Regions from separate parts of the Kocuria arenosa genome, predicted to be linked through region 1. Evidence: riboswitches for the same ligand, from Rfam matches in the RefSeq annotation. Region 1 holds a riboswitch; the other holds the start of a gene.
The links. A riboswitch is a leader RNA that binds a small molecule or an ion and turns the genes downstream of it on or off. The one in region 1 is predicted to bind S-adenosylmethionine.
Positions count from the first base shown of each region.

Region 2: another riboswitch for S-adenosylmethionine. It lies ahead of ACFYE3_RS11620 (MetQ/NlpA family ABC transporter substrate-binding protein); the one in region 1 lies ahead of ACFYE3_RS00880 (ABC transporter ATP-binding protein).

Region 1 covers NZ_JBHZTA010000001.1:184,906-194,645, reverse strand. Annotated here, with positions in the region: gene ACFYE3_RS00920 (class F sortase) at 47-709, opposite strand; gene ACFYE3_RS00915 (DUF4397 domain-containing protein) at 835-1,653, opposite strand; gene ACFYE3_RS00910 (SDR family NAD(P)-dependent oxidoreductase) at 1,879-2,625, shown strand; gene ACFYE3_RS00905 (hypothetical protein) at 2,666-2,884, opposite strand; gene ACFYE3_RS00900 (baeRF2 domain-containing protein) at 3,045-4,175, shown strand; gene ACFYE3_RS00895 (LLM class flavin-dependent oxidoreductase) at 4,295-5,713, opposite strand; SAM riboswitch class IV at 5,791-5,905, opposite strand; gene ACFYE3_RS00890 (CoA-binding protein) at 6,013-6,477, opposite strand; gene ACFYE3_RS00885 (maleylpyruvate isomerase N-terminal domain-containing protein) at 6,552-7,232, opposite strand; SAM riboswitch class I at 7,340-7,444, shown strand; gene ACFYE3_RS00880 (ABC transporter ATP-binding protein) at 7,450-8,283, shown strand; gene ACFYE3_RS00875 (aliphatic sulfonate ABC transporter substrate-binding protein) at 8,373-9,416, shown strand; gene ACFYE3_RS00870 (ABC transporter permease) at 9,413-9,740, shown strand, end outside.
Region 2 covers NZ_JBHZTA010000006.1:82,039-91,778, forward strand. Annotated here, with positions in the region: gene ACFYE3_RS11615 (methionine ABC transporter ATP-binding protein) at 1-826, opposite strand, end outside; gene ACFYE3_RS11620 (MetQ/NlpA family ABC transporter substrate-binding protein) at 823-1,716, opposite strand; SAM riboswitch class IV at 1,816-1,932, opposite strand; gene dxr (1-deoxy-D-xylulose-5-phosphate reductoisomerase) at 1,977-3,251, opposite strand; gene ACFYE3_RS11630 (GlsB/YeaQ/YmgE family stress response membrane protein) at 3,382-3,654, opposite strand; gene ACFYE3_RS11635 (solute symporter family protein) at 3,876-5,507, opposite strand; gene ACFYE3_RS11640 (DUF485 domain-containing protein) at 5,511-5,891, opposite strand; gene ACFYE3_RS11645 (DivIVA domain-containing protein) at 6,056-6,664, opposite strand; gene ACFYE3_RS11650 (phosphatidate cytidylyltransferase) at 6,690-7,646, opposite strand; gene frr (ribosome recycling factor) at 7,646-8,203, opposite strand; gene pyrH (UMP kinase) at 8,330-9,103, opposite strand; gene tsf (translation elongation factor Ts) at 9,336-9,740, opposite strand, start outside.

The DNA of each region.
Region 1 (9,740 bases):
GTGGACACCGGCCATGCGGTCATGCGCTCCTCGTCCCCTCTGCCGCTCAGGGCACCGGGACGGCCCTCAGCACCACGTTGTCCTCGTAGTCGCCGATCTCCTCGAGCCACTCCCCGCCGCACGTCACGAGGTGGAGCACCGGCTCGCCGGTCCGGCGGAACAGGTCCGCCTCCGCGAGGGACTTCTTGTGCACGTGCTGGACGGACTCGGTGCGGTAGCGCTGGACGCTGCCGTCCGCCCGCTCCACCCGGACCTCCGCCCCGACCGGCACGTCCTTCAGCCGCGCCATCGGCGTGACCTCGGTGAGGGTGTCGACGTGGCCGGCGACGACCGCGGCGCCCTCGCCCGCCCCGGGGGACGGACCGTACCGGTACCAGCCCAGCTCCACGTGGTTGTCCGGGATGGTCATGGCCCCGTTGTCCTCGACCCCCACCGGGACCACCGGCATGTCGATCGGGGAGCCGTCCACGACCACCCGCACCGGGGCGGGGATCTTCTCGGCGGGCGCCTGGGTGGCGGGAGCGACCGGGATCTCCGCGGGTGCCGCGGCGGACTGCGCCGGGACTCCCGCGGAGACCGGACGGTCGAGGCCGGCGAGTGCCGGCACCGCGTCCTCGCCCTGGTACGGTCCCGCCGCCAGGGAGTTCGCGGGCGGCGTGCCCCCGCTCTCCGGAAGAGCGGTGACGGCCGCCGCCGCGAGCAGAGACACCGAGGCGACCGCCCCGGCACCCGCCGCCGCCAGACGACGACGACGGGTGCCGGGAGTTGTCGGTCCGGGCGCGCGGTGGGCCGCAGCCCGCCGCGCACCCGGACCGTGCCTGTCAGGACCGCTCACTACCGGCGGTTCCCCGCGAGCACCCGGCGGGCACCGTACGCCGCGCCGATCAGCCCGAGCGCACCGGCGGCCGCGAGGCCGGCGGTCAGCATCGTGCGCTGCTCCTGGGCCGCGAGGCCGGACTGGCCGCCCGGAACGGCCTCGGGCGCCTGCTCCATGCCCTCCAGGGTCTGGACGGCGAGGTCCAGGTTCCCGGCCTCGAGGGAGCCCCACGCGTACACGATGTTGTGGGTGCCCTCGGCGAGCTCGAGATCGGCGGGGCCGATGACCGGGTCGGTGGTGCCCGCGGCGGCCACGGACGCCGAGACCGTGCCGGCGTCGACCGGGAGGGTCTCCTCGTTCGGGTTCTCGAGCCCGGTGATGATCGCCTGGTCGCCCGCGAGGACGTCCACGGCCGGGGCCGCGGCCACGTGCCGGACGGTCAGGTGCGACTTCCCGGCCTCGATCTCGGACATGTCGTTGGTGAACAGGGCGGCCGTCGGGCTGCCCGCGGCGTCGAGGTGGGCCGCGGCCGTGTAGCTCATCCCGGTCTGCAGCTCCGCGGTGACGGGCCCGATGATCGGCTCCGAGGCGTCGGCGGCGTCGGGGGCCGTGATGGCCAGGTCGTAGCTGCCGGCGGGCAGCTCCAGCGGGCCGGCCAGGGTCCCCGGCGCGAAGTCGTCGAGGGTGAGCTCACCGTTGACGTAGACGTCCACGACGGTGTCGGGGACGCCGTGGAGCACGGAGAGCTCGGCGTGCTCGGCGGCGAACGCCGGGCTCATGCTGAGGGCACCGGCACCGAGGCCGAGGACTGCTGCGGCGGAAAGGGTCTTGCGCATGGTAACTGCTCCTTGAACGGGCTCCCTGGCGGAAGCGGAATCGACCTTGCACCCGTACTACTGCCGCGGACCCCTCCGCGGATGCAGCAGGTCACATTTTTTCGAGAAGTTCTTCCGGAGCCGTTCCGCACCACAATGAAGAGGGCGCCGCCGTGGCCCGCGCGGCCCGCGGGAGCCGCCGTCGGGGCTCCCGCCCGGGCACCCCTCGCATCTCCAGGAGGAACCGTGGACACCCACCGCTTCACCGGCAGGACCGCCGTCGTCACCGGGGCGGGCTCGGGCATCGGGCGCGCCACCGCGCTGCGGCTGGCCGGCGAGGGAGCCACGGTGGTGGTGGTCGACCTGTCGGCCCGCCGGCTGGAGGCCCTGGTGGCGGGCGCGCCGCGCCTGCCGCTGTTCCCCGTGCTCGCGGACCTCACGGACGAGGAGGCGGTGGGACGCGTGCTGGCGGCGACCGAGGGGCGGCTCGACGTGCTGGTCAACAACGCCGGGGTCATGGACCGCTTCGAGTCCGTCGCCGAGGTCGACGACGCGACGTGGGACCGGGTCTTCGCCGTGAACGTCGGCTCCGTCATGCGGCTGACCCGCGCGGCGATCCCGCTGCTGCGGGCCTCCGGACGGGGAGCGATCGTCAACGTGGCCTCCGAGGCGTCCCTGCGCGGCTCCGTCGCGGGCGCGGCCTACACCGCCTCCAAGCACGCGGTGGCCGGGCTGACGAAGAGCACCGCTCTCATGCACGCGGCGGACGGCATCCGCACCAACGCGGTCGCCCCCGGCGCCACGGCCACGGGCATCGAGGCGCCCATGGTCTCCGACCTCTTTCCCGGGCGGATGGCGGGGTTCATGCAGAACGCCCCCTACACGGCCACGGCCGAGCAGGTCGCCGCCGTCATCGTCTTCCTCGCGAGCGACGACGCCTCCAACGTCAACGGCGTGATCATGCCCTCGGACGGCGGCTGGTCCGCGGTGTGACGCACCGCGTGGGGGTCCGTGCCCCCGCGCGGTGCGCGGCTCACTCCTCCTCGAGCGTGGAGATCTCCTGCGGCTCGTCGAGGACGACCTCCTGGTCCTGCTCCACGAGGTCGTCGGGGTTCGCCTCGAGGGAGGACGCCTCCGAGCGGTCGGGCGCGTGCACCGGAGCCTCGTCGTCCTGCTCGTCCAGCTCCGGCCGATCGGCGTCGATCGACTGCTCGAGCCGGTCGGCCTCGTCGTACTCGGGTACGTCGCTCATGGCTGCCTCCTGCGTCGTGGGACCTGCGGGACCACCGGCCGTGGGACCGGTCGTGTGCCTCCGACCCTACTCGTCCGGCCGTCTGTTCCCAGCCCCGTGGTGGTCGGATAACGTGGTCTGCACCACAGGAAGCACCGCTCAACAGCAGGAGTTGTCGATCATGACGAGCCGATTCCACCGCTACGCCGAACTGTTCAAGAGCAAGGGCCCCTGGTGCACCGTCTACACGGACATCAGCACCGGCACCGTCGACTCGCTGCATGCCATCGACGTGCTTCCGGAGAACATCTGCCGAGAGCTGGAGCGCCAGGGGGCGAGCAAGGCCGACCTCGCCGCGGTGGAGGCCGCCGTGCGTCCGGCCGAGGGCGTGCCGGACCCGGTGTGCCGGTACCTGCTGGTGCGCGACGGCACCGTGGAGATCGACGAGGTCCTCCCCGGCCTCCGGGCCGGGCGCGGCGTCATCCAGGTGGAGGACGTCCCCGACCTCACTCCCCTGTTCCGGCACCGCCCGGACGACTTCCCCTACGTGGTCGCCGAGGTGGGCCGGGACGGCGGCGAGATCTGCCTGCAGCACGCCAGCCGCGTCCGGGCCGGGGACGAGCAGCAGATCGCGGGCGAGACCGAGCACCTGAAAAAGTTCCCTGGGGGCGGCTGGTCGCAGGGACGCTGGCAGCGGCACACCGAGGACGTGTGGCGGCGCAACACCGAGCAGGTGGCCGAGCAGATCGACAAGGTCGTCGCCGAGAGCGGGGCGCAGCTCGTGGTCCTGGCCGGGGACCTGCGGGCCCGGGGCCTGGTCGAGGAGCAGCTGTCCAAGGCGACGCGGGCGATGCTGAGCGTCGTCGACGCCAACACCCGCGCGGAGGGCAGCAAGTCCGCCGACTTCGACCACCAGGTCGAGGAGCGCGTGGCGGAGGTCGTGGCCCACCGTCAGCAGGGTCTGCTCGAACGGCTGGCCGAGCAGCAGGGGCGACCCGACCCCACCGCCGTCTCGGGGATGGAGCCCGTCGTCTCGGCCCTGCAGCAGGCCCAGGCGGAGACGCTGCTGATCGACGACACCCACCTGGACACGGAGCAGGAGCTCATCGCCCTGGACGCCGAGCCGTGGATCGCCGTCCAGGAGTCGGAGGCCGTGGGCGCCGGCGTGCTCGGCCGGGTCTCCGCCGACGCGGCCCTGGTGCGCGCCGCGGTGCTGACCGACGGCCGCCCCGTTTTCGTGCCGCCGGGGGCGCTGCCCCACGGCACGGACGTGGCGGCCCTGCTGCGATGGAGCGCCGCACCGGCGTCCTGACCCGGAGCGCACGAGGGGCCCCCGGTGCGGGGCCCCTCGTGCGCTTCCCGCCCGGTGGCCCCGGCGCGGGCGCCTCGCGACCCCGGCGCCGACGGCGTCCCGGGGTCACCGGGCGGGCGTCAGAGGACCAGTGCGCGGGCGGGGGTGTCCGCGGCGGACGGCCGGCCCGCGTAGGCACCCCGGTACGCGGCGGCGGGGTGGGTGCCGAGCACCTTGGTCTGGCCCGCGCCGTAGAGGTTCTCCCGGAGCGTGGTGCCCTCATAGCCGATCCGGTAGCGGCCGCGCTTCTGCAGCTCCGGCACGACCCACTCCACGAAGTCCTCGAACGAGCCCGGGGACACGTGGTAGGCGAGGTTGATGCCGTCCAGCCCGCCGTCGTCGATCCACCGCTCGAGCTCGTCCGCCACGGTCTGCGGGGAGCCGACGATCGGCACGCCCATGCCACCCATCGAGATGTGCTTCGCGACCTCCTTGACCGTCCACTTCTTGTGGGGGTCGGCCGTGGTGAAGGGGGTCAGGAAGGACTGGATCGAGTCGGTCCTGATGTACTCCAGGACGTCGTTCTCGTCGTACCGGCCCAGGTCCACGCCGGACCAGCCGCCCACGAGGCCCAGCGCGCCGTCGGTGTCCGCGTACCGCTCGTAGTCGCGGCGCTTCTGCTCGGCCTTCGCATCGGTCTCGTCGACGATCACGTGCAGCATCGCGAAGATCTTGAGGTCGTCCCGGTCCCGGCCCTGCGCCTGCGCCTCGTCGCGCAGCTTGTCGGTGACCACGCGGGTCAGGTCCGGGCGGATGCCGCCCACGAAGACCGCCTCCGCGTGGCGGCCGGCGAACGCGCGCCCGCGGGACGAGGCCCCGGCCTGGAAGATCAGCGGCGTGCGCTGCGGGGACGGCTCGGTCAGCCCGATGCCCGGCACGTCGAAGTACTTGCCGTGGTGCTGGATGGGGTGGACGAGCGCCGGGTCGGCGAAGACCCCGTTGACCCGGTCGCGCTTGACCGCGCCGTCCTCCCAGGAGCCCTCCCAGAGCTTGTAGCAGACCTCCATGAACTCCTCGGCGATCTCGTAGCGCTCGTCGTGGGAGATCTGCTCCGTCAGCCCGTGGTTCTCGGCGGCCGACTTCAGGTAGGACGTCACCACGTTGAAGCCCATCCGGCCCTTCGTGAGGTGGTCGAGGGTCGCGAACTTCCGGGCGAGCGGGTACGGCTGCTCGTAGGTGATCGCGCTGGTCACGCCGAAGCCGAGGTGCTTCGTCACGGCCGCCATCGCGGAGATCTGCATGAAGGGGTCGTTGACCGGGATCTGGGTGGCGTCCCGGATCACCGGGGCCGCGGAGTTCTGGTAGACGTCGTAGTACCCGACGACGTCCGCGAGGAACAGCGCGTCGAAGAGCCCCTTCTCCAGGAGCTGGGCGACGTCCGTCCAGTACTCGATGGTGTTGTACTCGTCCGCCCGGGAACGGGGGTGCTTCCACAAGCCGGGGGCCTGGTGTCCCACACAGGTCATGTCGAAGGCGTTCAGGGCGATGCGCTTGCTCATGGGTGTTCCTCCCGGGTCGATGCCGACCCGCGCCCGTGCGTCGTGGAGACCTGCTCGCGGGTCCGACGCACTGGTGGGCGCCGTACTTGCCGCGGAGCACGTGCACCGCGGCCCGATGTTCATCTGGGGCACCCCGCTACGGGAGAGGGTTGCCGCCCGACCAGCCAGAGCTTCGCGTCGGGACTCGTCATCGTCGTCGCAGGACAGCTTAGCGGGTCGTCCCGGACCCGGCGCAACCCCCGCGCGGCCCCCGCCGCACCGAAACGGTGCCGTTCGAGCGGGTGGACGGGGCGAGCAGCTCAGGCGGGCGGGGCGAGCCGCGGGGTCCGGCCCGGGTCCAGGGTCCAGCCGCGCCGGAGCAGGGAGCGGAGCTCGATCAGGGGGCAGGTGTCCATGACGACGTCGAGGCCGGCCCGCTCCGCCCGGGCGGCCGCGGCCTCGTCGACGACGCCCAGCTGCAGCCACACCGCCGCGGCGCCCGCGGCGATGGCCTGGTCCACGACCGCGCCGACGCGGCGGGAGTTGACGAAGCAGTCCACCACGTCGATCGGCCCCGGGACCTCGGCGAGCGTGCGGTGGCCGGGCTCGCCGTGCACCGGCTCGCCCTTCGGGTTCACCGGGATGATCGTCATGCCGAGGTCGTCCCGGATCTGCCGGGCGACCGAGTGCGCAGGACGGGCCGTGTTGCCGGTCAGTCCCACCACCGCCCACCGGCCGGGCCGGGTCATGAGGCGGTCGATGACGGCGGGGGCGTTGCGGCTCATGGCACCAGCCTGGCACGGAGCCCTCCCCTGCGCGAGGTCGCACGTGCCGGCGACCGGACCCGTGCGGGAGGGGGTCAGGAGAAGAGCGGCAGGAGGTCCGCGTGCGCGCCCAGCTCCGCGCGCTCCTGGGCGGTCAGCTCCGCCCGGCCGGTGCCCACGCGGGCGAAGTGCTCGTCGCTCCAGTGCTCCAGCGGTTCCCGCTCCCACAGGTCGGTGAGGACCCGGCGGACCTCGGCGAGCCCGTCCACGGCGGGGCCCGGGGAGCCGTCGAGGTGCTGGATCAGGTCCAGGTGGTGCACCGTGGCCTCCACCGTGAGCGCGCTCAGCAGGTCCTCGACGCGCAGCACGTGCCCCTGGGTGCGGACGGCGCCGCCGCTGCCGCAGTGCCCCGCCGCGTGCACGAGCGCCCGGGCGGTCTCCCGGTAGAGCGCGCGCACCGGCTCCCAGTCCAGGACCATGGACGCGGCCACGCGAGCCTGGCGCCGCCCCTCGGCGACTCCCGCGTGGTCGCCGCCCCGGTCCGCCCACCAGGTGGCGGCGTCCCGGTCCGGGCGGGCGGTCGTGGGGGTGTGCAGGGCGACCAGCCCCCGCTGCGCGTCCATCGTGCAGCGGTGGGTGAGGTCCCGGACCGACCACCCCGTGCACCCCGTGGCGGCCCAGGAGTCGTCGTCGCCGAGGCCGTCGAGGACCGCGCCGATCGCCGTGCAGGCGTCGCGCACCAGGTCCGCCCGGCCCGGGGTTCTGCGGCTCGTCATGGGTCCATGGTGGGGCACGGAGGTCGCGCGTGCCAGCGATGTGTCGCGACGATCACGGATGCGACGGATTTGCCAGGGAACACGCCGAGGACGTTCAATTGGTGACGTCACCATCCGGAGCGGCTGAGAGACCTGGCTCGTCGACGTCGCAGCAACCGGCACGGATCCGTCTGATCCTCCGTGCGAGGTGCTAATGCCAGGACCGATGGAGTTGATCATGAGCACTTCTCTGCTGAGCTCTGCGCCGTCCGCCGCGCCGGGCACCCCGAAGCGCGCGTTCTCCGTGGCGTTCGAGCACGTCGGCAAGGCCTTCCCGTCCGGCCGCGAGACGCACCACGTCCTGCAGGACATCGACGTCACGGCCCGGCCCGGCGAGGTGCTGGCGGTCCTGGGGCCCTCGGGGTGCGGCAAGTCCACGCTCCTGCGGGCGGCGGCGGGGCTCGACACCGCCTCGGCGGGCCGGGTGCTCATCGACGGCACCCCCGTGTCCGGGATCGACCCGCGCTGCGCGGTCGCCTTCCAGGAGCCCCGCCTGCTGCCGTGGCGCTCCGTGCGCGAGAACGTCCGCCTGGGCCTGCCCCGCGGGCTCCCCCGGGACGAGGGGGACGCCGTGATCGACGACCTGCTGCGCCTGGTCGGGCTCACCGCGCACGCCGGCCACCGTCCCCGCGCGATCTCCGGCGGCATGGCCCAGCGGGCGTCCCTGGCCCGGGCCCTCGCCCGCACTCCCGGGGTCCTGCTGCTGGACGAGCCCTTCGGCGCGCTCGACGCCCTGACCCGCCTGAAGATGCAGGACCTCCTGCTCACGATCCACGCGGCCCAGCCCACCACCGTCCTGCTCGTCACCCACGACGTCGACGAGGCGCTGCAGCTCGCGGACCGGATCGTGGTCCTGGGCCGGACCGGACCCACCGCTCCCGCCTCGATCAGCACGATCCTCGCCGTCCCCGGCGAGCGACCCCGGGACCGGGCCTCCGAGGTCCTCGCCGAGCTGCGCGTGCAGCTCCTCGGCCACCTCGGCGTCGACACCCACCACCCCGCGACCCGCTGACGCGGCCCGCTCCCACTCCTCTTCCCGGACCCGTCGCGGCGCCCGCCCGCGACGCCCCGCACCGTCCGCCCACCCCGAAAGGCTCCGCCATGGCCCTGCCCCAGCGTTCCGTCCGCACGATCCCCGCGCTCGCCGCCGTCCTGGCCCTCGGCCTGACCGGGTGCATGGCCGGTGAGGGCTCCGGCGAGGCCCCCGCGGAGGCCGCCGGGGACGGCACCGTCCGCGTGGACTGGGCCACCTACAACCCGCTCTCCGTGGTGATCAAGGAGAAGGGCTGGCTCGAGACCGCGTTCGCCGAGGAGGGCATCGAGGTGGAGTGGGTGCAGTCGGCCGGGTCGAACAAGGCCAACGAGGCGCTGCGCGCGGAGGCGGTGGACATCGGCTCCACCGCCGGCTCCGCGGCGCTGCTGGCCCGCAGCAACGGCACCCCGATCCAGGTGATCGACCTCTACTCGCAGCCGGAGTGGTCCGCCCTGGTCACCGGCGCCGGCAGCGAGGTGCAGGAGGTCGCTGACCTCGAGGGCCGCACCGTGGCCGCGACCAAGGGCACCGACCCGTACTTCTTCCTGCTCCAGGCCCTCGATGAGGCCGGGGTGGACGCCGGGGACGTCACGATCCAGAACCTGCAGCACGCGGACGGCCGGGCCGCCCTGGAGAACGGCCAGGTGGACGCCTGGTCCGGGCTCGACCCGATCATGGCCGCCGCGGAGGAGAACGGCGCGGAGCTGTTCTACCGCAACGTCGACTTCAACACCTACGGCTTCCTCAACGCCCACGAGAGCTTCCTCGAGGAGCAGCCCGAGGCCGCCCAGACCGTGGTGGACGTCTACGCCTACGCCCGGGAGTGGGCGCAGGAGAACCCCGAGGAGACCGCGCAGCTGCTCTCCGAGGCGGCCGGGATCGAGCTGTCGGTGGCCGGGAAGGTGCTCGAGCGCACCAACCTGGACATCGACCACGTGCCCGGCGACGAGCAGCTGGCGGTCCTGGAGAAGGTCGGGCCGATCTTCGTCGAGTCCGACGACGTGGCCGGTCAGGAGCAGATCGACGAGGCGCTCGGGAGCATCGTGGAGAGCTCCTATGCCGAGAACGCCGACGCCTCCCGCGCGGCCGAGCTGGTCGGGGGCCAGCAGTGACGCAGCCGCTGAGCCCCGCCGCGGAGGCGGAGCGCGTCGAGGACGCCCCCGCAGCAGCGGCCGCCCCCCGGCGGCGGCCGCTGCTGCGCACCGTGCTGGGCCTGCTGCTGCCCGCGGCGCTGCTGGTGCTGTGGCACGTGCTGTCCACCGCCGGGGTCTTCAGCGCCGTGCAGCTGCCGGCCCCCCTCGCGGTGCTCGAGGCCGGGATCGGCCTGCTGGCCGGCGGGGACCTCTGGACCCACGTGGGCATCTCGACCCAGCGCGTGCTGATCGGCTTCCTGATCGGCGCGGGGCTCGGACTCGTGGCCGGGTCCTTCATCGGCC
Region 2 (9,740 bases), on a different contig from region 1:
CCTCGCGGGCGTCGGGCACCGAGTGCAGGACGGAGGAGACGAAGCGGCGGGCGGTCTCGGTGCGGGGCCGGGCGAAGATGTCCACGGTGGAGCCGTGCTCCACGACCTTCCCGTCCTGCATCACGGCCACGCGGTCGGCGATCGCCCGGACCACGTCCATCTCGTGGGTGATGATCACGATCGTGATGCCCAGCTCCCGGTTGACCCGCTGCAGCACCTGCAGCACCTCCTGCGTGGTCTCCGGGTCGAGGGCGCTCGTCGACTCGTCGGCCAGGAGCAGCTTCGGGCTGGTGGCCAGGGCGCGGGCGATGCCCACGCGCTGCTTCTGCCCGCCGGAGAGCTGCTCCGGGTAGTTGCCGGCGCGCGCGGACAGGCCCACGAACTCGAGCAGCTCGGCCACCCGGGCCCGGCGCTCCTCCTTCGGCCAGCCGGCCCGCTTGAGCGGGTACTCGACGTTGCCGGCGACGGTGCGGGAGGTGAAGAGGTTGAACTGCTGGAAGATCATGCCGATCTCCTGCCGGACCGGCGCCAGCTCGGTCTCGCGCCGCCCGGCCACCTCGAAGCCCTCCACGGTCAGGGACCCCGAGGACACGGGCTCGAGCCCGTTGATGAGGCGCACGAGGGTGGACTTGCCCGCCCCGGAGTAGCCGATCACCCCGAAGATCTCGCCGCGGCGGACGTCGAGGCTGACGTCGTCGACCGCCACCACCTCGCGCGCCGCGCGCCCCGAGCCGGTGCGGAAGGTCTTGGAGACGTTGCGGAAGGAGACGAGCACCTCGTCCGGGCGCCCGGTGGCGGACGGCCCGGCGGGGACCGCCGCGCTCACTGCTCCTGGTCCTTCAGCTCCTGCTGGTAGCGGGTGGTCAGCTCCTGGAGCTCCTCCGGCTCCAGCTGCAGCGGCACGGCGGTGTCCTTGGTCTCCTGCATCTCGGCGTCGATCACGGCCTGCTCGTGGTAGAGGTCCGCGACCTGCCGGAGGGTCTCGTCGTCGGCGAGCTCCTCCGTCGTGGTGAACAGGTTGACGTAGGCGCGCGAGCCCTCCGCCTCCGGGTCGTCCTGGGCCAGTGCGGACTTCGGGTCGATGTCCGCGCGGGCGAGGAAGTCGTTGTTGATCACCGAGCCGGCCACCGAGTCGAGGGAGAGCACCGTCTGCTCCGCGGAGACCGGGGTGACCCGCACCTTCGAGGCCTCGGTGTCGACGTCGAGCTCCGTGGGGATGAGGGTGTCGCTGGTCAGCTCGACGAGGCCGGCGGACTCGAGCACGAGCAGGGCCCGGGAGAGGTTCACGGCGTCGTTGGGCACGGCGATCTCGTCGCCCTCCTGGAACTGCTCCACGGAGTCGTGCTCGTTGGAGTACAGGCCCAGCGGGTAGATCGACGTCGAGCCGATGGGGGTGATCGAGCCACCGGCGGAGTTGTTGTAGTCCGCGAGGAAGGGGACGTGCTGGAACCAGGTCATGTCCACGTCGCCGGACTCGGTGGCCGGGTTGGGCTGGTTGTAGTCGGAGAAGTCGACGTACTCGACGGTGACGCCCTGCTCCTCGGCCAGCTGCTGGAGGACGTCGTGGGTCGGGTGGGAGCCGACGACGCCGATGGTGACCTTGCCGTCGGCGAGGGCGCCCTCGCCGGAGGACTCCCCGCCGGAGCCGCCGCAGGCGGTGAGGGTGAGGCCGAGGGTCGTGGCCAGGGCGAGGAGGGGGAGGCGCTGCGATCGCATGTGGTGCCTTTCCGTGGGTCCGGGGTGTCCGAGGTCTCGACCGGCGCCGTGGGTCCGGCGGCCACGGTCGAGGGCGCGCCGGAGGGCGCGTGCGCGGTCGGACCGTACTTGCCGCCGGCCGTCGATGGCCGGTGCCGGATGGTTCACCTGGGGCACCCCACTACGGGAGAGGGTTGCCGCCCAGCAAGCCAGGGCTTCGCGCTGGGACTCGTCATCCGCCCGACACACTAGCACGTGCGGCGGGGGCGGCTCCCGTCCCGTCAGCGGGCGAGGACCTCGCGGGCCCGGTGGCGGGCCCAGCGCTCGGCCGCCAGCACGGCCTCGAGCTCCAGCGGGCCGCCGTCGTCGTGCTCGCCCAGCACCGCCTCGACCGTGTCCACGATGGCGGGGAACCGGATCCGGCCGTCGTGGAAGGCGTGCACCGCCTCCTCGTTGGCCGCGTTGAACACGGCGGGGAAGGTCCCGCCCCGCTCCCCCGCCGCCTTGATGAGCTCGACGGCCGGGAACGCCACCGGGTCGAGGGGCTCGAAGGTCCACTCCGTGGCGCGCGTCCAGTCGCACGGCCGGGCGGCGCCGGGCACCCGGTGGGGCCAGGCCAGGCCGAGGGCGATGGGCAGGCGCATGTCCGGGGGCGAGGCCTGGGCGAGGGTGGAGCCGTCCACGAACTGGACCATGGAGTGCACGACCGACTGGGGGTGGACCACCACGTCGATGCGCTCGAGGGGGACGTCGAAGAGCAGGTGGGCCTCGAGCACCTCGAGGGCCTTGTTCACCATGGACGCCGAGTTCGTCGTCACCATCAGGCCCATGTCCCAGGTCGGGTGGCGCAACGCGTCCTGCGGCGTGACCGACTCCAGCTCCGCGCGGGACCGGCCGCGGAACGGTCCGCCGGAGGCCGTCAGCACGAGCCGGTCGACCTCTCCGGCGGTGCCGCCGCGCAGCGCCTGCGCCAGCGCCGAGTGCTCGGAGTCCACGGGGATCAGGGCGTCCGGGTCCCCGGTGGCCGCGGCGGCGGCCTTCACGAGGGCGCCGCCGGCGATCAGCGACTCCTTGTTCGCCAGCGCGAGCTTATGCCCGGCCCGCAGCGCCGCCAGCGTGGGGGCGAGCCCGATGGAGCCGGTGATGCCGTTGAGCACGAGATCCGCGCCGGGATGTGCGGCGGCCGCGGACGCCGCACCGGGCCCGTGCTCGATGCCGGGGCGGTAGCCCGCCGCCCCGGCGGCCGCGGCCCGCTCCGCGATCAGACGGGCCAGCCGGGCGGCGTCCTGACCGGTGCCGCTGGTCGCCACGACCGCGGCGCGGGTCTCGACGGCCTGGTCGGCGAGCAGCTCGAGATGGCGTGCTCCGGCGGCGAGGGCGACCACGGTGAACGGGGCCGCGCCCTCGAGCCCGCGGGCGGCCCGCACGACGTCGAGCGCCTGGGTGCCGATCGAGCCGGTCGAGCCGAGGACGCTGATCCTGCGGGGACCTGCGGCGGCCAGCGCGCTCAGCTCGGGCGTCGGGCGGGCGCGTGGAGGGGAGGCGGGGGGCGTCATGGCCCCAGTATCCCCCAGCCGGCGTCCCCGGTCCCGCGCCTCCGGCGGGCCGGGGTGCCCGGCCCGGGACGGACCGAGGCCCCGTCCACCGGAAACGGTGGACGGGGCCTCGGCGACCGACGGGGTCGGGTCAGCGCGTGGCGCGACCCTTGCGGCCGGAGACCGCGCCCCAGATGAAGAGCACGATGAGGGCTCCCACGACGGCGGTGATGATGGTGCCGATGTCGAACGCGGACTCCAGGTCCCCGATGCCGATCAGCGAGCCCAGGAAGCCTCCGAGGAGGGCCCCGACGATGCCGAGGACGATGGTGACGATGATGCCGCCGCCCTGGCTGCCCGGCATGATGAGCTTGGCGAGGGCGCCGGCGATGAGGCCGAGGATGATCCAGCTGATGATTCCCATGATGGCTCCTTATCCGTCCCGGGAGGGACTTTCATTGTACGCAACCGGCGAGTATCCCTGGAATACTCTGAGGTTGCTTCTGTCCATCACCCTAGCCGACGGTCAGCCGCCTGTCTGTTCTCTATGGCGAATCGACGTGTGTCCCCGGACACGGACCGGCCCGCCGGAAGCCGTGGCTTCGGGCGGGCCGGACGTCCTCCCAGGTGGGAGCGGGGAATCCGTCAGTGGGCGACGGGCTTCTCCGCGCCGATGCCTGTGAGGGAGCGCACCTCCATCTCGGACTGCTTGACCGGGTCCTCGAGACGGCGCTCCGTCATGGAACCGATGAAGCCGAGGAGGAAGGAGGCCGGGATCGAGACGATGCCCGGGTTCTGCAGCGGGAACCACGCGAAGTCGGCCGTCGGGATCATCGACGTCTCGGTGCCGGACATGACCGGGGAGAAGATGATGAGGCCCACCGAGATGATCAGGCCGCCGTACATCGACCAGACCGCGCCGCGGGTGGTGAAGCGCCGCCAGTAGAGGGAGTACAGGATGGTCGGCAGGTTCGCCGAGGCCGCGACCGCGAAGGCGAGCGCCACGAGGAACGCGACGTTCTGGCCCTGCGCGCCGATGCCGCCCGCGATGGACACGAGGCCGATGACCACCACCGTGGTCTTGGCGACCCGAAGCTCCTTGCGGGGATCGGAGTCGCCCTTCTTGATGACGCTGGTGTAGATGTCGTGGGCGAACGAGGCCGAGGCCGTGATCGCCAGGCCGGCGACGACCGCGAGGATCGTGGCGAAGGCCACCGCCGCGATGATGCCCATCAGCAGCGATCCGCCGAGCTCGAAGGCCAGCAGCGGGGCCGCGGAGTTCACGCCGCCCGGTGCCGCCTGGATCCGCTCGGCACCGATGAGGGCCGCCGCGCCGAAGCCCAGGATGAGGGTGAAGAGGTAGAACAGGCCGATCAGGCCGATCGCCCAGACCACCGAGGTGCGGGCCTCCTTGGCCGTGGGCACCGTGTAGAAGCGCATCAGCACGTGGGGCAGACCCGCGGCGCCGAAGACGAGGGCCAGGCCCAGGGAGATGAAGTCCAGCTTGCTGGTCTCGCTCACGCCGTACTTCAGGCCCGGCTCGAGGATCGCCGGGTTGCCGGAGACGGCGACCGCGTCACCGAGCAGGGAGGAGAAGTTGAAGCCGTAGAGCGCCAGGATCCAGACGGTCATGACCGCCACGCCGGAGACCAGCAGCACTGCCTTGATGATCTGCACGTAGGTGGTGCCCTTCATCCCGCCCACGAGGACGTAGACGATCATGAGCACGCCCACGACCACGATGACGAGCGACTGCCCGGCCCGTGAGCCGATGCCCAGCAGCAGCGACACCAGCGCACCGGCGCCGGCCATCTGGGCCAGCAGGTAGAACGCGGACACGGCGAGGGTGGAGATGGACGCCGCGACGCGCACGGGGCGCTGGCGCAGGCGGAAGGACAGCACGTCGGCCATCGTGAACTTGCCGGTGTTGCGCAGGAGCTCGGCGATCAGCAGCAGCGCCACGAGCCAGGCCACGAGGAAGCCGATCGAGTAGAGGAACCCGTCGTAGCCCTGGAGGGCGATCGCGCCCACGATGCCCAGGAAGGACGCCGCCGAGAGGTAGTCGCCCGCGATGGCCAGCCCGTTCTGGGTGCCGCTGAAGCCGCGGCCGCCGGCGTAGTAGTCGGCCGCCGTGGACGTGGACTTCGAGGCGCGGAGGACGATGACCATCGTGACGACAACGAACGCGCCGAAGATGGAGATGTTGATCCAGGGCGTGCCGACCGTTTCCGTGGTGGTCGCCGCCATGGGTGCGAGCGCGGTGTACACGTGGTGCATCGGTCAGTTCTCCTGTCCGTGGGCGCCGCCGATGGTGCCGAGGCTGGGCTCGAGACGCTCCCGGATGGCCGTGGCCTTCGGGTCCAGCTTGCGGTTGGCGAAGGCGACGTAGGCGCCGGTGATGGCAAAGGTCGTGACGAACTGGAGCAGACCCAGGACGACGCCCAGGTTGACGTTGCCGACGACCTGGATGGCGAACAGCTGCGGCGCGTACATGGCGAGCACCACGTACAGCAGGTACCAGACCAGGAAGGCGATGGCGAGCGGGAAGACGAAGCCGCGGTGGGTCTTCCGCAGCTCCTGGAACTCTGGCGACCGCTGGGCCGCGGGGAAGTCGACGTCGGCGACGAGATCGTCGGCGTCGATGGGTGGCTGGTTGGACATGGGCTACCTCCTCATGTGATGTGGCCCACACTAGGCCTTTGTATGCACAGGAGCAAGGTCAAACACCCAGAAGTTGCCTTTTCGGGGTCAGAAATGACATCAAAGGGTGATTCTGGACGGCACCCGGTGCAGCATGTATACACAGACCCCTGGGGTGGCCCGGTTCAGGGAGAGGCCAGGAGCAGCTGCACGGCCCGGTCCAGGAAGGCGTCCACCTGCTGCTCCTCGTAGCTGCGCTCGCCCTGCGCGGGAGGGAAGACGGCCCGGCGCAGCTCGGCCGGATCGAGGGGGGCGGCACCCTCCAGCCGGGCGCCGAGGCGCTCGCACAGCACGTCCACGTGGGCCGCGGAGTAGCCCTGGGCCCGTGGCCGGGAGGGCCGCCGGAACCGCTGGGTGCGCGGCCGGTCGAGACGGTTCCGGAGGAGCCGGGTCAGGGCGTCGAGGTGCTCCTGCCAGGCCTCGGGGCCCCGGGCGCGCAGGCACCGCTCGCGCTCGGCCGCGGCGAGCGAGTCCTCGGCCGCGTCCAGCAGCTCGTCGACGGCCTCCGGCCGGTAGCCGCCCCGCGCGCCGGCGAAGACGGCCGCGCGCACCTGTGTGCTGAGCACGGACCCGGACCCGTGCTCCGGTCCGGGACCGGGCGGGGCGTCCTGCAGGGCCGCGTGCACGGCGGCCAGGAAGTCGTCCACCTGGACGACGTCGTAGCCGCGCTCCGCCTCGGCGCACCGCGGGATGCGGGAGGTGGCCGGCGGATCTCCTGGGCGTTCCGGGGGCATGGGCTGCGGGTCCTGGACGCCCGGCTCAGGCGCTCGCGGCGAAGAGCTCGAAGAGCAGATACCCGGCGGGGACGGCGAAGAGGATGGAGTCGATGCGGTCCATCACTCCCCCGTGGCCGGGCAGGAGGGTGCCCATGTCCTTGATCCCCAGCTCGCGCTTGACCATGGACTCGGAGAAGTCGCCGAGCGTCGCGGCGAGGACGAGGACCGCGGCGAGGACGGCGCCCTCCCACCAGGCGTGGTCGAGCAGCAGGACGGCGCACAGGACGCCGATCAGCACCGAGCCGCCCAGCGAGCCGGCGAAGCCCTCCCAGGACTTCTTCGGGCTGATCCGCGGCGCCATGGGGTGGCGGCCCCAGACCACTCCCACGGCGTAGCCGCAGGTGTCCGAGCCGACGGCCAGCAGCATGACCGTGAGCACCTTCAGGGGGCCCGAGTCGGTGTGGTAGAGCAGCAGGGCGATGCTGAGCAGGAATCCCACCCACACCAGGGCGAAGACGGAGCCCATGATCGACAGGATCATGCCGTCCCGGTCCCCCAGGGCCCGCCAGACGATCACGAGCGTCAGCCCCACGATGACGGCCATCATGAGCGCCTCGCCGCCCCCGGCGAACGCCGCGAGGGGCATCAGCACGCCCGCGGTCACCGCCGGGACGCGCGGAATGACGATGCCGCGGTAGCGCAGCGACCGGCCCACCTCCCAGACGCCGATCCCTGCGGCCGTCCCGGCGAAGAGCGCCAGGACGAGGGGCTGGACGAACAGCCCCACGAGCAGGGTCCCGATGAGCACCACGGCGACGCCCACGGCGGCCGGCAGGTTCCGGCCGGCGCGCGAGGGCGCGGTGTGCCGGCGCCCCGGCGTGCCCGGGGTCGTCGCGGTGCCGGTCGGGGCTGGTGCCGGCCGGGCACGTGGGGAGAAGGCCTCCCCGGCGGTTCCCGGGGAAGCCTCCGTCTCCTGGTGCGGTCGTGGCTGGTCCGGCATCAGACCTGCAGCAGCTCCGCTTCCTTGTTCTTGAGCATCTCGTCGATCTGGTCGATGTGCTTCTTGGTCGCGGCGTCGAGGTCCTTCTCGGCGCGCTTGCCCTCGTCCTCGCCGATGTCGCCGTCCTTGACGGCCTTCTCGATCTGGTCCTTGGCGTGCCGGCGGATGTTGCGCACGGAGACGCGGGCCTCCTCGGCCTTGTGGCCGACGACCTTGACGTACTCCTTGCGGCGTTCCTGCGTCAGCTCCGGCATGACCACGCGGATGACGTTTCCGTCGTTGGCGGGGTTCGCCCCGATGTCCGAGTTGCGCAGCGCCTTCTCGATGTCGTTGAGGGCGGAGCGGTCGTACGGCGTGATGAGCAGCGTGCGCGCCTCGGGGTTCTGGAAGGAGGCCAGCTGCTGGAGCGGGGTGGGAGTGCCGTAGTACTCGACCAGCACGCTCGAGAAGAGGGAGGGGTTGGCCCGGCCCGTGCGGATCGCGGCGAAGTCCTCCTTGGCGCCGTCCACGGCCTTGCCCATCTTGGTCTTCGCTTCGGACATGGTCTCTGAGATCACGTAGGGGCTCCTTCGTCGTGTCGCACGGAGTCCTCCGCGCGGGGTGGGTTCGGCCGGTCGCCGCGCGGGAACCGCGCCGCCCGGCCGTGCTGGCCCCAGTCTAGCCGGGGGCCGTCCCGCCCCGGCTCACGCGGTGACGAGGGTGCCGATCTGCTCCCCGAGGATGGCGCGGGTGACGTTGCCCTCGCCCTCCATGCCGAACACGCGCATCGTCACGTCGTTGTCGCGGCACAGGCTGAAGGCCGTCTGGTCCATGACCCGGATGTCGCGGGCGAGGGCCTCGCCGTAGGTGAGGGTGGACAGCCGCTGGGCGTCGGGGGTGGTGCGGGGGTCGGCGGTGTAGACGCCGTCCACCCCGTTCTTCGCCATGAGGACCTCGTCCGCGTGGACCTCCAGGGCGCGCTGGGCCGCGACGGTGTCGGTGGAGAAGTAGGGCAGCCCGGCGCCGGCGCCGAAGATCACGACGCGGTCCTTCTCCATGTGGCGGATGGCCCGGCGCGGGATGTAGACCTCGGCCACCTGCTCCATCTTGATCGCGGACTGCACGCGGGTGTCTACCCCGCACTGCTCGAGGAAGTCCTGCAGGGCCAGGCAGTTCATGACGGTGCCGAGCATCCCCATGTAGTCCGCCCGGGAACGGTCCATGCCGGCCTGGGAGAGCTCGGCGCCGCGGAAGAAGTTGCCGCCGCCCACCACGATCGCGGTCTCGACCTGGCCCACGGTGGCCGCGATCTGCTCGGCGATGTCGCGCACCACGCGCGTGTCCACCCCGATGGAGCCGCCGCCGAAGACCTCGCCGGAGAGCTTCAGCAGCACGCGCCGGCGGGTGGGCGCGACCCGGGGGTCCCTGCTCAGGCGCAGGGCCTCGTCCTTGATCTCGGAGGCAGAAGTGGTGGGCATGGTTCCTCCCGGGGACGACGGAGCTGCGTGGACCGGCTCGGCCCCGTGAGGGTGCAGCTGGCTCGGGGGCGGGCCTCCCTCAGCATACAGAACGCACTTGCCCCCCGACGCCCGCATCCGGGGCCTCGAGAGCGTCGCCGCAGGTGGGGCCGGGAACGACGAAGGAGGCGTCCCTGCAGAGCAGGAACGCCTCCTTCGCGGGAGCGGGCGACCGGCGCCCGGACGAGACCGGTCAGGCGCCGACGCGGAAGCGGGCGAAGGCCGTGGCGGTCGCGCCGGCCTCCTCGAGCACCTTGGCGACGGTCTTCTTGGAGTCCTTGGCGAAGTCCTGGTCGAGCAGGACGACGTCCTTGAAGTAGCCCTTGAGCCGGCCGTTGATGATGTTCGGGAGGATCTTCTCCGGCTTGCCCTCGGCGCGGGCGGTCTCCTCGGCGACGCGCTTCTCCGACTCGACGGTCTCGGCGGGCACGTCCTCCTGGGAGAGGAACGTCGGGGACATCGCGGCGATGTGCACGGCGACGTCGTGGGCGACCTGCCCGGCGTCGGCACCGCCGACGGCCAGCAGCACGCCGACCTGCGCCGGGAGGTCCTTGGAGGTCTTGTGCAGGTAGACGGCCACGTTGTCGCCCTCGACGCG